3 regions of the Leminorella grimontii genome follow, and region 3 is predicted to be linked to each of the others. Evidence: predicted binding sites of a transcription regulator. Region 3 holds the regulator's gene; each other region holds the start of a gene.
The links. The regulator PurR, encoded in region 3, represses purine synthesis genes. The targets are predictions, from matches to a motif close to CANGCAAACGTTTGCNTG.
Positions count from the first base shown of each region.

Region 1 (4,189 bases), 400 kb from region 3:
ATATGATAAAGAATATGCGCCGCTCGGCCTGTATATAGAGAGCGGCGAACAGAAGGTGGCGTTGAACCTTGCCTCCGGTGGCGGCAACTTTTTTATTCGACCCGGCGGAGTGTTTTACGTCAAGGATGAGCGCTACGGTATCGTCAGCCTGGACGAGTTTAAATCGGTAACGGGCGCGGATTTCGCCGTTCAGTCCGGGCCAATGATGATTGAAAACGGCGCGATCAACTCCCGCCTGAAGCCCGGCGTGGAGTCGCGTAAGGTTCGCAACGGCGTAGGCATTACGCAAAAGGGCGAGGTGGTGTTTATGATGAGCCAGCGCGAAGCTAACTTTTACGACTTCGCCTGCTATGCGAAGTCCCAGCTAAACGTTCGTCAAATGCTTTATCTGGACGGCACCATCTCAAAAATGTACCAAAAGGGGGAGGGCGTACCCTGGCAGTATTATCCGTTTGTGACCATGATAACCGTGGAGAAAAAAGAGGCGCCAAAGCAATAGCCCCGCGGTCAAGCGAGGCTATGGAGAGTTATTCGTTTTCTTTCAGCGTCTCTATCGCCCAGTCAATGCTGGCGTGATAGTCGCCGTCGAGCATCGGCTTCAAGTGGGCAAGGGTATCGCAAAGCGTTTCAACGCTGGCGTGGTTCAAGTTTAAATGCCCCACCTTGCGGCCGGGGCGAACCTCTTTATCATACCAGTGCAGATGGACCAGCGGCAGAGACAGCCAGCGCGGATTAACGTCGGTGCCGATCAGGTTTACCATGACCGACGGGCTAAAAACGTTTGGCTTCGGCATCGGCAGGTCAAGCACCGCCCGCAGGTGAAGCTCGAACTGGCTGATAGATGCGCCGTTTTGCGTCCAGTGTCCGCTGTTGTGCACGCGGGGCGCAAGCTCGTTGATTAGCAGACTGTCGCCGACGATAAAGCACTCCATCGCCATCACGCCGACGTAGTCCAGCGCGTTAAGTATGGCCGACAGCATAGTTTCCGCCTGACGCTGAAGGCGAGCGTCAGGCTTGGGCAGCGCCACGCTGGCGCGCAGGATGCCCTCTTGATGCAGGTTGTGGGTCAGCGGATAGAACACGCAGCGGCCGTGGCGGTCGCGCGCGCCAACCAGCGAGGCTTCGCCGCAAAACGCAATCGCCTGTTCGACAATGGCGGCGCCGTAGGCATCCTGGGGCAGCGTGTTGACATCACTCTCTCTAAGCCGCCACTGCCCGCGGCCGTCGTAGCCGCCGACGCGGCGTTTGACGATGGCAAGCTCCCCCAAAGAACGAAAGACTTCCGGCCACTGTTCGGCGCTTTCCAGCGGTTGCCAGGGGGCGGTCGCCAGCTTCAGGGTGTCCAGCAGGCGCTTTTGCGTCAAGCGATCGGCCAGGCGTGGAAAAACGTCGCGGTTAACGAATCCGGGGTGGCGGGCCAGGATTTCCGTCAGGGGCGTATCGGGCCAGCGCTCGATTTCTGCGGTGATGACCGCCTGCTGATAAGGAACCGCTTCAGGCTCTGCATCCAACCCGACGGGATAAACGGCAATGCCCAGAGGTTCACCCGCCTGGCGCAGCATGCGGCCAAGCTGGCCGTTTCCTAAAACGCAAACCGGCTTCATGGATTCTCCCTGGGATCGGGGTTGTTGAGGACGTCATCCGTCTGCGCCTGACGCCAGGCGGCGAGGCGAGAACCTATTTTCTCGTCGTGTAACGCAAGGATCTGCGCCGCCAGCAGGGCTGCGTTGGCCGCGCCGGCTTTGCCGATAGCCAGCGTTCCGACGGGAATACCGCGCGGCATCTGGACAATAGAGTACAGGCTATCGACGCCGCTGAGCGCAGCGCTTTGAACCGGCACGCCGAGCACCGGGACGAGCGTCTTGGCAGCCAGCATACCCGGCAGGTGGGCCGCGCCTCCGGCGCCAGCGATGATCACGTCAAGGCCGTTCTCTTTTGCGCTTTCGGCGAAGCTAAACAGTTTATCCGGGGTGCGGTGGGCAGAAACGACTTCGGTGTGGAACGGAATGTCTAATGCGGTAAGGATTTCTGCGGCGAACTGCATGGTCGCCCAATCGCTTTTGGAACCCATCACAATGGCGATTTTGGCCTTGTCGGCGCTGACTGGCATAGGGGGCATGCTCCTGTAAGGTCGTGCGGGGTAAATATAATAACCTCTTTCAGGGCCGCAAGCATAACACGCCGCCGTGGGAAGGAAAACGTTTGCGTTCGCTTAACTAAAAGAAAATGAGGAAAATTGAAGAGGGGAATCAGGCTGTGCCCCATAGCTGTATGCGGCGCAGTCTAGAGTGGAAAGCTGGCCAGATCGATGCTGCCGTCAGGGAATGCGCGCAGGACTGAGCCCTGAGTATGCCAGGCGCCGAGTACGACGCGTTGAGACTGCTCGCCCTTAATCGTCATATCGTGCACGGCCGGCCGGTGAGTGTGTCCGTGAACCATGTGCAGTACGCCATGCTTTTTCATGTCGCTTATCACCGCGAGCTGGTTGACGTCCATCATGAGTTGGGATTTAACCCGGTTGCTAAGCGTACTTTGGCGGCGTAGCCGACTGGCTATCTTAAGGCGCAGGCAGAGCGGCAGACATAAAAAGGCGCGCTGAATAAGCCGATTGTGCATATAGCGGCGAAAGCGCAGATAGCCCGGGTCATCGGTGCAGAGCGTGTCGCCGTGCAGGATAAGAACCGGCGTGCCGTAAACGTCAACGATCTGTTTTTCCGGCAGCAGTGTCATTTTACAGCGCTCGGCGTAGCGCTGGCCGATAAGAAAATCTCGGTTGCCGTGGATAAAGTAGCAGGGGACGCCCCTGTCGTGCAGCGCCGCTAGCGCTTTTGCGACGGTATCGTGCAGCTCGCTTGACTCGTCATCGCCGATCCAGAATTCAAACAGGTCGCCCAGAATGTAGAGCGCAGAAGCGTTGACGGCTTCTCTCTGTAAGAAAGCGAGAAAACCGGCAGTAATTGCCGGTTCGGATTCGCTTAAATGGAGGTCGGCGATAAACAGAATGGTCATCGATCTCGGGCAGAACCTTATTCGTTAACGGTAACGCTGTTGATGACGACGTCTTCGACCGGGACGTCCTGGTGCATACCGCTGCGGCCGGTTTTAACCTGCTTGATGCTGTCTACAACGTCCATGCCTTCGACGACTTCTGCAAATACGCAGTAGCCCCAACCGTCCGGGCTTTCAGAACGGAAGTTCAGGAAGTCGTTGTCGACGACGTTGATAAAGAACTGCGCCGTAGCTGAGTGAGGGGACGGCGTGCGGGCCATAGCCAGCGTTCCACGGGTGTTTTTCAGGCCGTTGTTGGCTTCGTTTTTAATCTCTGCCTTGGTCTCTTTTTGGCTCATGCCGGGTTCAAAACCGCCGCCCTGAATCATAAAGCCGTTAATGACGCGGTGGAAAATCGTGTTGTTATAAAACCCGCTGCGGCAGTAGTCCAGGAAGTTGGCCGCGGTGATAGGCGCCTCATTGCTAAACAGTTTGATAACGATATCGCCGTGGTTGGTATGAAGAGTAATCATTGAATTTCCTAAGCCTGGTTAGAGTACGTCAAATAGGTATTGTATATGATGGCGTTAGAGGCTGCACTATCGTATTTCCTTTTAGCCTCGGCGGCGCCGGGATGAGTGCGCCTATCCTATGTGAATTTCTTTTATAACGTTAAGCAGTACGTCGGCAAGCTGGCGCAGTTCGCCGTCGTCGTCGGGCAGAAGTCCCATAATGACGGCGGCGCCAATGAGGCTACGGTTGGTGTTAAAAACAGGGCAGGCGATGGCTCTGGCGCCGGGAATGCCTTCCGTTTCCGTCAGGCGAATGGCGTAGCCGTCGTGCAGGATCTGTTTCTCTTCTTCTTTAGTCAGCAGGTTTTGATCGCGAAAACGCGCTGAGAAGGTCAAAAAGATTTTCCCTGCCGCGCTGGTGAGCAAGGGAATTTGCGTATTGTCTTTATAGTCCAGCTCAATGTTCTTATTGCTGCGGTTGTAGTTGATAAGCGTCGGCGTATCGCCCGTGATTACCGCGAGCCCGGTAGAGATATTGAGCCTGTCCCTCAGCTGGCAAAGGGCGTTGTTGATAACGACCAGGGCGGCGTTTTGCATTTTGGCGGCGTCGCCCAGCGTTGAAAGTTTACTGCCCAGCGAATAAAGGCTGGTTTCCGGATCTTGATAGATAAGCTGGCTGCGGCACAGTG
Region 1 is NZ_CP146357.1:2,628,027-2,632,215, reverse strand. Features, by position in the region: gene V8L73_RS12300 (phosphodiester glycosidase family protein) at 1-499, shown strand, start outside; gene purK (5-(carboxyamino)imidazole ribonucleotide synthase) at 528-1,604, opposite strand; gene purE (5-(carboxyamino)imidazole ribonucleotide mutase) at 1,601-2,110, opposite strand; gene lpxH (UDP-2,3-diacylglucosamine diphosphatase) at 2,284-3,009, opposite strand; gene ppiB (peptidylprolyl isomerase B) at 3,027-3,521, opposite strand; gene V8L73_RS12275 (IclR family transcriptional regulator) at 3,633-4,189, opposite strand, start outside.
Region 1: a site for PurR is predicted at 2,192-2,209, ahead of purE (5-(carboxyamino)imidazole ribonucleotide mutase). Genes of this name have one in related genera too.

Region 2 (4,189 bases), 2.0 Mb from region 3:
AAATGCTGGCCCGTATGGAAAAACGCGGATTTATCTTAAGAAAACGCACCAGCGAAGACAGGCGCAGGCGATTTATTTACCTGACGCCCGAAGGAGAAGCCGCGCTACAGGCGGCCATACCGATCGCCAACGGCGTAGACAGCGAGTTTTTATCGCGCCTGTCGCACCAGGAGCAGGGGGAATTGGTCACGTTTCTGAAGAAGTTGGTGGGAAAAGACGCGCTTTAGCTGCGCAAGTGAAAGAGCGCTCCGTGCGGAGCGCTCGCAATAAACAATCTAGTGGTCGACAAACACTATCTTAAACAGGAACAGCAGCGCGACGACCAGCACGCAGGGGCTGATTTCACGCCAGCGGCCCACACCCACCTTCATCACGCAGTAGGAGATAAAGCCCAGCGCGATGCCTTCGGTAATAGAGAAGGTGAACGGCATCATCACGGCGGTGATAAACGCCGGTGTCGCTTCCGTCAGATCGTTCCACTTCACGCGCGACAGGCTTGAAGTCATCAGCACGCCCACGTAGATAAGCGCCCCAGCAACGGCGTAGGGTTGAACCATCTTCGCCAGCGGCGAAAGGAAGATAACCAGCAGGAACAGCAGGCCAACGACGACCGCCGTAAGCCCGGTGCGCCCGCCGACGGACACGCCCGATGAGCTTTCGATATAGGTAGAAATCGACGAGGTGCCGAGATAGGCGCCCGCCGTCGAGGTGATGCTGTCCACCAGCAGCGCCTGCTTCATGCGCGGGAACTTGCCGTTTTCATCCGCCAGCCCAGCCTTGTCGGTAACGGCGATAAGCGTACCCGAGGAGTCAAACAGGTTAATCAGCATGAAGGAGAAAATAATGCCCGCCAGGCCGATGTCCAGCGCGCCCTTCACGTCAACCTGGCCGATGATGCTGGCGATGCTCGGTGGTGCAGAAACCGTTCCCTGATAGGTGACGTCGCCGACGACGAGGCCAATGCCGGTTGTCACGACAATAGACACCAGCACCGCGGCATGGATGTTTTTCGCTGCCAGCACCGCGATGATAAAAAAGCCCAACACGCCGAGCGCCACCGGCAGCGAGGTCAGGTTGCCGATCGCCACCAGCGTATCCGGATTAGATACAATGATGCCGGCGTTTTTCAGCCCCATCATGCCGATAAACAGGCCGATACCGCTGGTGATCCCCACCCGCAGGCTGACCGGAATGCTGGCTATCATCCAGTAGCGGATGCGAAACAGCGTCAACAGAAGAAAACCGAACGAACCCCAGAAAATGGCGCCCATCGCCACCTGCCAGGAATGCCCCATCGCGCCGACCACCACGAAGGCGAAGAAGGCGTTGAGCCCCATCGCCGGCGCTAACGCCACCGGCAGGTTAGCCAAAACGCCCATAAAGATGCTGCCAAACGCAGCCACCAGGCAGGTGGTAACAAAAACCGCCTCGGTATCCATCCCCGCAACGCCCAAAATCTGTGGGTTGACGAAGACGATATAGACCATGGTTAAAAACGTTGTAAAGCCGGCTACGATCTCGGTGCGAACGGTAGTGCCGTGCTGACGTAGCTGAAACACGCGCTCTAACAGCCCCCGCTCGGAGGTAGGGCCAGAAACCGGTTTGTTCATGTCGATATCCGAAGAAAAGTGTGAAGAGAAGGTAAAAAATCAAACCGCTAGATATACCAAAATAGGCAATCGATTGCATGGTTTATTTTCATTATCAGGCATGTCCTTTAGGATAGGCCAGCCTCGTTCGCGCTTTCAAGCCGCGGGCGTAAAGACAAAAAGCTAAAATAAACAGACGGCTATCATTTACGATACGGGTGTTCTACTATCTATGGACACGCTCTTTTCTCAATAGCGCGCCGCCGCCGCGCAGCGGCCCGTACGAAAAATAAGGAATTAAAAATGCAACCGGTTGAGTGCGTTCTGTTTGACTGCGACGGAACGCTGGTCGACAGCGAAATTCTTTGCTGCGAGTCGTTTTCCATCGTGTTTAACCACTACGGCATCCCGCTTTCAACTCAGGAGTGCGTTTTACGCTTCAAGGGCACCAACCTTTATCAGGTGTTTGCCGAAGTGAGAAAAGAGTACGAGCTTACTCAAAGCGACGAACAGTTGGAAAAAGAGTATCGCCAAAACATGGCGGTGCTGTTTGAACAGCGCCTCGAGCCCATTGACGGCGTAAGATCGCTTTTGGAGGGCATTCGCGTGCCGATGGCGGTCGTCTCCAACGGGCCGGTCAGCAAAATGCAGCACTCACTTGGGCTTACTCACCTGCTCGACTTCTTTGGCGAAAGGCTCTACAGCGCCTTCGACATCCAGCGCTGGAAGCCCGATCCGGCGCTTCTGGCCTTCGCCTGCGGCGGCCTTAACGTCGAGCTGGAAAAATGCATACTGGTGGAAGACTCGGTTTCCGGCGCCAACGCGGGCATTGCGGCGGGCATTCCGGTATTTTACTACTGCGCCGATCCCCACTCGCACCCCATCCACCACCCGCTGGTGACGCCCTTTTATCATATGAATGAGCTACCTGCGCTGTGGAAAGCCCGAGGCTGGAATATTTATCAGGGCTAAACTTGACGTAGCCCCCATTTTCGGAGGTCAGACCCGTTTTAAAAGAGTGGCATTAATGGCAACTTAAGCCAATACCCACTTAAATTATGATAAGCGGCCATTTACTTTCGTTTGCAGGTTACTCATGACGACAGAACCCGAAACCATCACCGTCTCAGCCGTTAACTGGCAGCGCAACCTTTACGTTGTCTGGCTAGGGTGCTTTCTGACCGGGGCGGGGTTCAGTCTGGTAATGCCGTTTTTGCCCCTGTACGTGGAGCAGCTTGGCATCACCGGCCACGCGGAGCTTAACCTGTGGTCCGGCGTCGCATTCAGCATTACCTTCCTGTTTTCTGCCATTGCATCACCGTTTTGGGGCGGCTTGGCCGACCGGCGCGGCAGAAAAGTCATGCTGCTGCGCTCGGCGCTGGGAATGGCCATCATCATGATGCTGATGGGATTTGCGCAAAACGTCTGGCAGTTTCTTATTCTGCGGGCGCTGCTCGGCGTATTGGGCGGTTTTGTGCCGAACGCCAACGCGCTTATCGCCACGCAGGTGCCAAGAAACCGCAGCGGCTGGGCGCTGGGGACGCTGTCGACGGGTGCTGTCAGCGGCGCGCTGCTGGGCCCGATTATCGGCGGCTTTCTGGCGGACCGCTACGGCCTGCGCCCGGTGTTCTTCATCACCGCCGGCGTGCTGCTGGTCTGTTTTCTGCTGACGCTGTTTACGGTTAAAGAGCAGTTCGTGCGCGTTCACAAGAAGGACATGCTCAGCGGCCGTCAGGTCTTCGCCTCGCTCAAGCGGCCCAAGCTGGTGCTGGGGCTGTTTATCACCACCATGATCATTCAGGTCGCTACCGGCTCTATCGCGCCCATTCTTACGCTGTACGTGCGCGACATTGCGGGCAACATCAACAACCTGGCGTTCGTCAGCGGGTTTATCGCTTCGGTGCCGGGCTTCGCCGCCCTGCTGAGCGCGCCGCGCCTGGGCAAGCTTGGCGACCGCATCGGGCCGGAGCGCATTCTGGTCGCTATGCTGATATTTTCGATACTGGTGCTGCTGCCGATGTCTATCGTGCAAAGCCCGTGGCAGCTGGCGGTTTTACGCTTTTTGTTAGGCATCGCCGACGGCGCGCTGCTGCCGGCCGTTCAGTCCTTGCTTATCTATCAGTGCAGTAATCAGGTGGCGGGCAGGATATTCAGCTACAACCAGTCGTTTCGAGACATCGGCAACGTCAGCGGCCCGCTTTTAGGCTCTACCGTAGCCGCCAGCCTCGGCTTTCGCGCGGTGTTTGTCTTTACGGCGCTGGTAGTGCTGTTTAACGCCGTTTATTCCTACTGGTTCCTGGCCAGAAAGGCGCACGACGCGCCTTCTGAACAGGAAGAGTAGCCTTCTACAGCGCTCTGGCGCCGGTCTTTATCGGCAGCAGAAACCGCCAAAGCGAACGGGAGCGCGCCGCTCCCTTGCCTGCGACGGCGTAGCGCCTGCTGAGCGCGTTGGCGACGACGTCGAGCGTCAGGCAAAACAGGAAGTAGACCAGCGCGATAAACAAGAACACCTCCGTCGGATAAACCATGCTGCGGTTATTGACCTGCGTAGCGAGGAACGTCAGTTCGCCGACGCCGACCACGTAGGCCAGCGAGGTGTC
Region 2 is NZ_CP146357.1:4,262,865-4,267,053, reverse strand. Features, by position in the region: gene V8L73_RS19475 (MarR family transcriptional regulator) at 1-227, shown strand, start outside; gene V8L73_RS19470 (NCS2 family permease) at 276-1,610, opposite strand; gene yieH (6-phosphogluconate phosphatase) at 1,893-2,561, shown strand; gene mdtG (multidrug efflux MFS transporter MdtG) at 2,686-3,930, shown strand; gene V8L73_RS19455 (amino acid ABC transporter permease) at 3,935-4,189, opposite strand, start outside.
Region 2: a site for PurR is predicted at 1,673-1,690, ahead of V8L73_RS19470 (NCS2 family permease). Genes of this name have one in related genera too.

Region 3 (4,189 bases):
GGGGTCAAGGATGTCAAACAGCCGCCATTCGTCCACCACTACGCCGTTTTGATCGACTTCGGCAATCACGTCGCGCACGGTGCGAACGTTCTTACCGTCGGCGCGCTTATGGTTGGAGCTGGCTACGCGCAGGAAGTAATGGCCGTTGGCGGCGTTATCCATCGAGTGGGAGAAGTCGTTGTAGTTGTCGGGCAACCGGCGATTAAAGATTTCTCTTCCCATGATGTCATACTTCACGTAGCGCTGGCCGTAGCCCCAGCTTAGCGCACCGTCGTCGTTTTGCTTAAAGCCCATCATTACGCCGGCTTTATAGATAGATTTCAGATCGTAAATAGGATTGGCGAACATATACCAGCGGATATCGCCGGAAGTGTCGATAATGGCGTTGACAGGGTAGAAATTCCACTCAAGCGCGCCGCCAACGGGGTTATTCCATACGGTGCGGGTGCCGTTTCCTGACTTGTCCTGTAGATTGTTGAGCAGATAGAGTCGGTCTTTAAATTCAGGGGCGACTTTTTTAACGTTTACGGTGAAAAATGAAGCCTGTTCCTCTTTGGTTCCAGCTGATTCCGTATAGGCAGGAGGAGCATAGACGGTGTAGCTTTCTTTAATTTTTTCACTTTTTTCGCCGTAGAGGCGGATATATTCAACTTCAATCGTGTTGACGTAATCGGGATAAAGGCCGAAAACGGGGATCCCACCGTAGGTCAGAAGGTATTTATTGTTTACCTGATATTTGATTTCCTGACCGTTCGCCTTAGGCACAATACGAACCGATGCGTCTCTTAGTACGTAACCGCCGTTGCGGATAATTGCCGTCAGTGGCGCAATATCGTATGGGTTCATGACGACTTCGCCTATTTGACCTTGAACCTGATAGTCCAGCTTTGCTCCGCTCGCTCCACCAATAGCCAGTGCCGTAGAGGGCAAAGCTGATAATAAAGCTGCCGACAGCGCAAGGGAGGTTAACGCATATTTAAATTTCATAACATTCTCCAGTTACTTGAACGTAAATCCGTCTTATCTATTCAATCTTTCTCAAGATATTTGAGTGACTCTTTGTAATTGGTTGTTGCTGGATGTTTTTAAATATGAAAATAATAATATTTGGTTACAATTGACTTGAATATAATTACTTTTGACAATAAAGAGAATCGCCAATTTGCGAATAATGATTTTTCGAAAATCGAAATATAGGGATGAAAAACAAAGAGAAGGCCTCGTAGAATGGAGGCCTTGGGGATGAAGAGATAAATCAATTAACCGCGTATACGTCGCCGTCGCGAAACTCCAGCTTAATCAGACGTGAACGCTCAAGCTCAAGGCGATGGGCTCCTTTGCTTTTATAGTTGGCGAACAGAAATACGTTATCTGCGGGTTTACCGTAAAGGGGAACGTTTCTAAGCGTTACCGACGTTCCGGGCCGAACAACGATTGGCCAGACGATGAGTCCCTTGGCGTTTTTTTTCAGAAGGTCGCTTTTTTCTTTAAACCATTGTTCAGACGTATAGTGTTCCAATTGAGCGGTTAACCTGCCACCTTCAACGGCAACAAAGTCGACAAGGATTGGCTCTCCTTCGTTAGCTTTGGGAGTAACGCTGTATTCCAGATTATTCATCCGAACGCCGGGCAACAGAGAACAGCCCGTCATCAGCGCGACGAATAAACTAATGGTTGCTGTACGCTTAACTAACCTCATAGGACTATCACCGTGTTGGCATCGGCGGCGCTTTAGCGCCTGTTATTACATCCGATGCGGTAAAAGGGCGTCCTGAACCTGACTGCTTCTCAGGTTTAACTATAGGAAGAGAATGGCGGAGGGGCAAACGAAAAGCCCGCCAGAGAGGCGGGCCTGCGGACTATTTCTTCAGATAGGGACCATCGGCAACGGAATTGCGCTCAACCAGCTCGGGGTGCAGTTCAATCGAGTGGTAGGTTTCGCGCTTGTTGATTATGCGATCGAGCAGCATGTCCAGCGCCATCTCCGCCAGGTTTTCTTTTGGCTGTTGAATCGTCGTCAAGGGCGGGTTGTAAAAACGCGTATTGCGAATGTCGTCGTAACCGATGACGGAGATATCGTCGGGAACCCGTAACCCCATTTCGCCAGCGGCGCACAGCGCACCCATGGCGATGACGTCTCCACCGCAAAATAGCGCCGTTGGGCGCTTTTGGGCTTTTAACAGCTTCATCATACCGTCATACCCTTCCTGCGGCTGGAAGTCCGCCTCAACAATCCACTCATCGGGGATGTCGATGTTGGCCTCTTTCAGCGCGTGCAGGAAACCGCTATGTCGCTCCCGTCCGGTAAATTCATTTAGCTGGCCGGTAATGGTGGCGATATCTCGATGGCCTCGGTCTATCAAATAGCGTGCGGCCAGATACCCGCCGTGGAAGCCGTTATCTTCGATATTGTCGGTAAAGTCGCTGTGTTTACCCCAGTCCATCACCATCATGGGAATATGCTGATAGTCGTTTAGTAGTTCAAGCAGGGGGGGATGATACTCAGAACACATTACTAAAAGGCCGTCTACGCGCTTTTGCGCCAGCATGGCCAGATAGGCCTGCTGTTTTTCAAGATCGTTTTGAGTATTGCAAAGGATAAGCGTATAGCCCTTTTTATAACAGGCCGACTCTACGGCCTGAATGACTTCGGCGAAGTAGGGCGAACCGCTGCTGGTCGCCAACAGCCCCAGCGTTTTAGTACTGTTAACCTTCAGGCTGCGGGCGACGGCGCTGGGCGAATAGCTGAGTTCTTTTATGGCGGCCCAGACGGCAGTTTTAGTATCTTCCGCAACAAAACGGGTTTTATTGATGACGTGGGATACCGTCGTCGTTGAAACGCCGGCGCGTTTCGCTACGTCTTTAATGGTTGCCATAAAAGCGGGTTCTCCTGTGCCTATACCGTTCGTTGCTCAGATGACAGTGTAAGCGGGTAAGTTAACGTTTGCCTTTTCAATTACACATTAAAAGCAAAACGGTGTAGAATTTGTATCATACGCACTGGCGCTAACTTACGTTATCGTTATCAGTGATGCTTGGCGATGAATTTTGGCGCATTTAATTCAAAAGTAAAAGGGCTGTAGCGGAAAGAACGCAACGTTTTTTGCGGTTTTCGCACCTTTAGCCGAAATAGGGCTGATAAACTCACGTTAACATTACCCCCAATTAGTAAAAAAGGAGTCCAAGATGTCTGCTGAATTAAAGTGGTCTTTAAGCACGGTCGTTTTTGCTTTGTTCGTTATCGTGACTTACAGCCTGATTGCCGTTACGCACTAATCGTTTTTAAATACCCGACAGCGCCGATGTCGGGTATTGTTTTTAATGACGTCAAAGCGCAGCGATGGAACGTCGCGTTTTCAGGTTAGCGGTTTGTCGGTGAGTGAGAATGTTCCCTTGTGGAACATATTTTTTTGAAATCAATAGAGTAAAATCGGTGTTTCAACATGGAGGCAGAATGACTCACCATAAGGCTAGAGCGTTGGCTTTAGTGAAGCGGATCGTCGGGATTGTTATTTTTATACCTGCGCTGATTTCGACGGTGATATCCGTACTTAAGTACCTGGTAGCGCCTAAAAGCCAGATGCAGGAAATGACGGCGACTATCATGGATTTCTTGCAGGTGATGTTCAACATCGTGCGCCAATATACTTCTTTTCTTGAGTACTTTTGGACTAACTCGCCGGTGCCGAATATTCAAAACTGGACTGCATCCAACACCGTTTGGTTTATCGTTATCTTTTTGCTGATTTTCGTTGGGCTAGCGCTCTCTGCCTCCGGCGCAAGGTTAGCCAAGCGAGTTTATAACGTGCAGGAAGGCGTGACGGAGCGAGCGATCCTTGAAGCAATGAACGGTGAACAGGCCCGTTCAAAGCAGGAGCTGCAGAAGCTGATTTCGATTCCAAACACCTCCATTTTTGCGCAGATAACCGAGCTTTACGTGGCGCCGGTGCTGTGGGGCGCATTCATCTATGTGATTTTACGGCTCATCAATATGCTTTAGTTTTTCCGTACTTTATACGCATTGAGAACCGACGTTTATCGTCGGTTTCTTATTATGGCTTTAGCCAGTTTAAGTCGCGTTAGCGTCTTAAACATAAAACCACCTGCTTTGCGGGTGGGATCAAAGGGTTATACCAAGAAAAACACCTTTCCGTTACGATATAGATGTTCAAGCTAATAACCGTAACTA
Region 3 is NZ_CP146357.1:2,227,827-2,232,015, reverse strand. Features, by position in the region: gene V8L73_RS10470 (aryl-sulfate sulfotransferase) at 1-987, opposite strand, end outside; gene V8L73_RS10465 (hypothetical protein) at 1,256-1,699, opposite strand; gene purR (HTH-type transcriptional repressor PurR) at 1,860-2,876, opposite strand; gene V8L73_RS10455 (YnhF family membrane protein) at 3,187-3,276, shown strand; gene V8L73_RS10450 (YniB family protein) at 3,455-4,000, shown strand.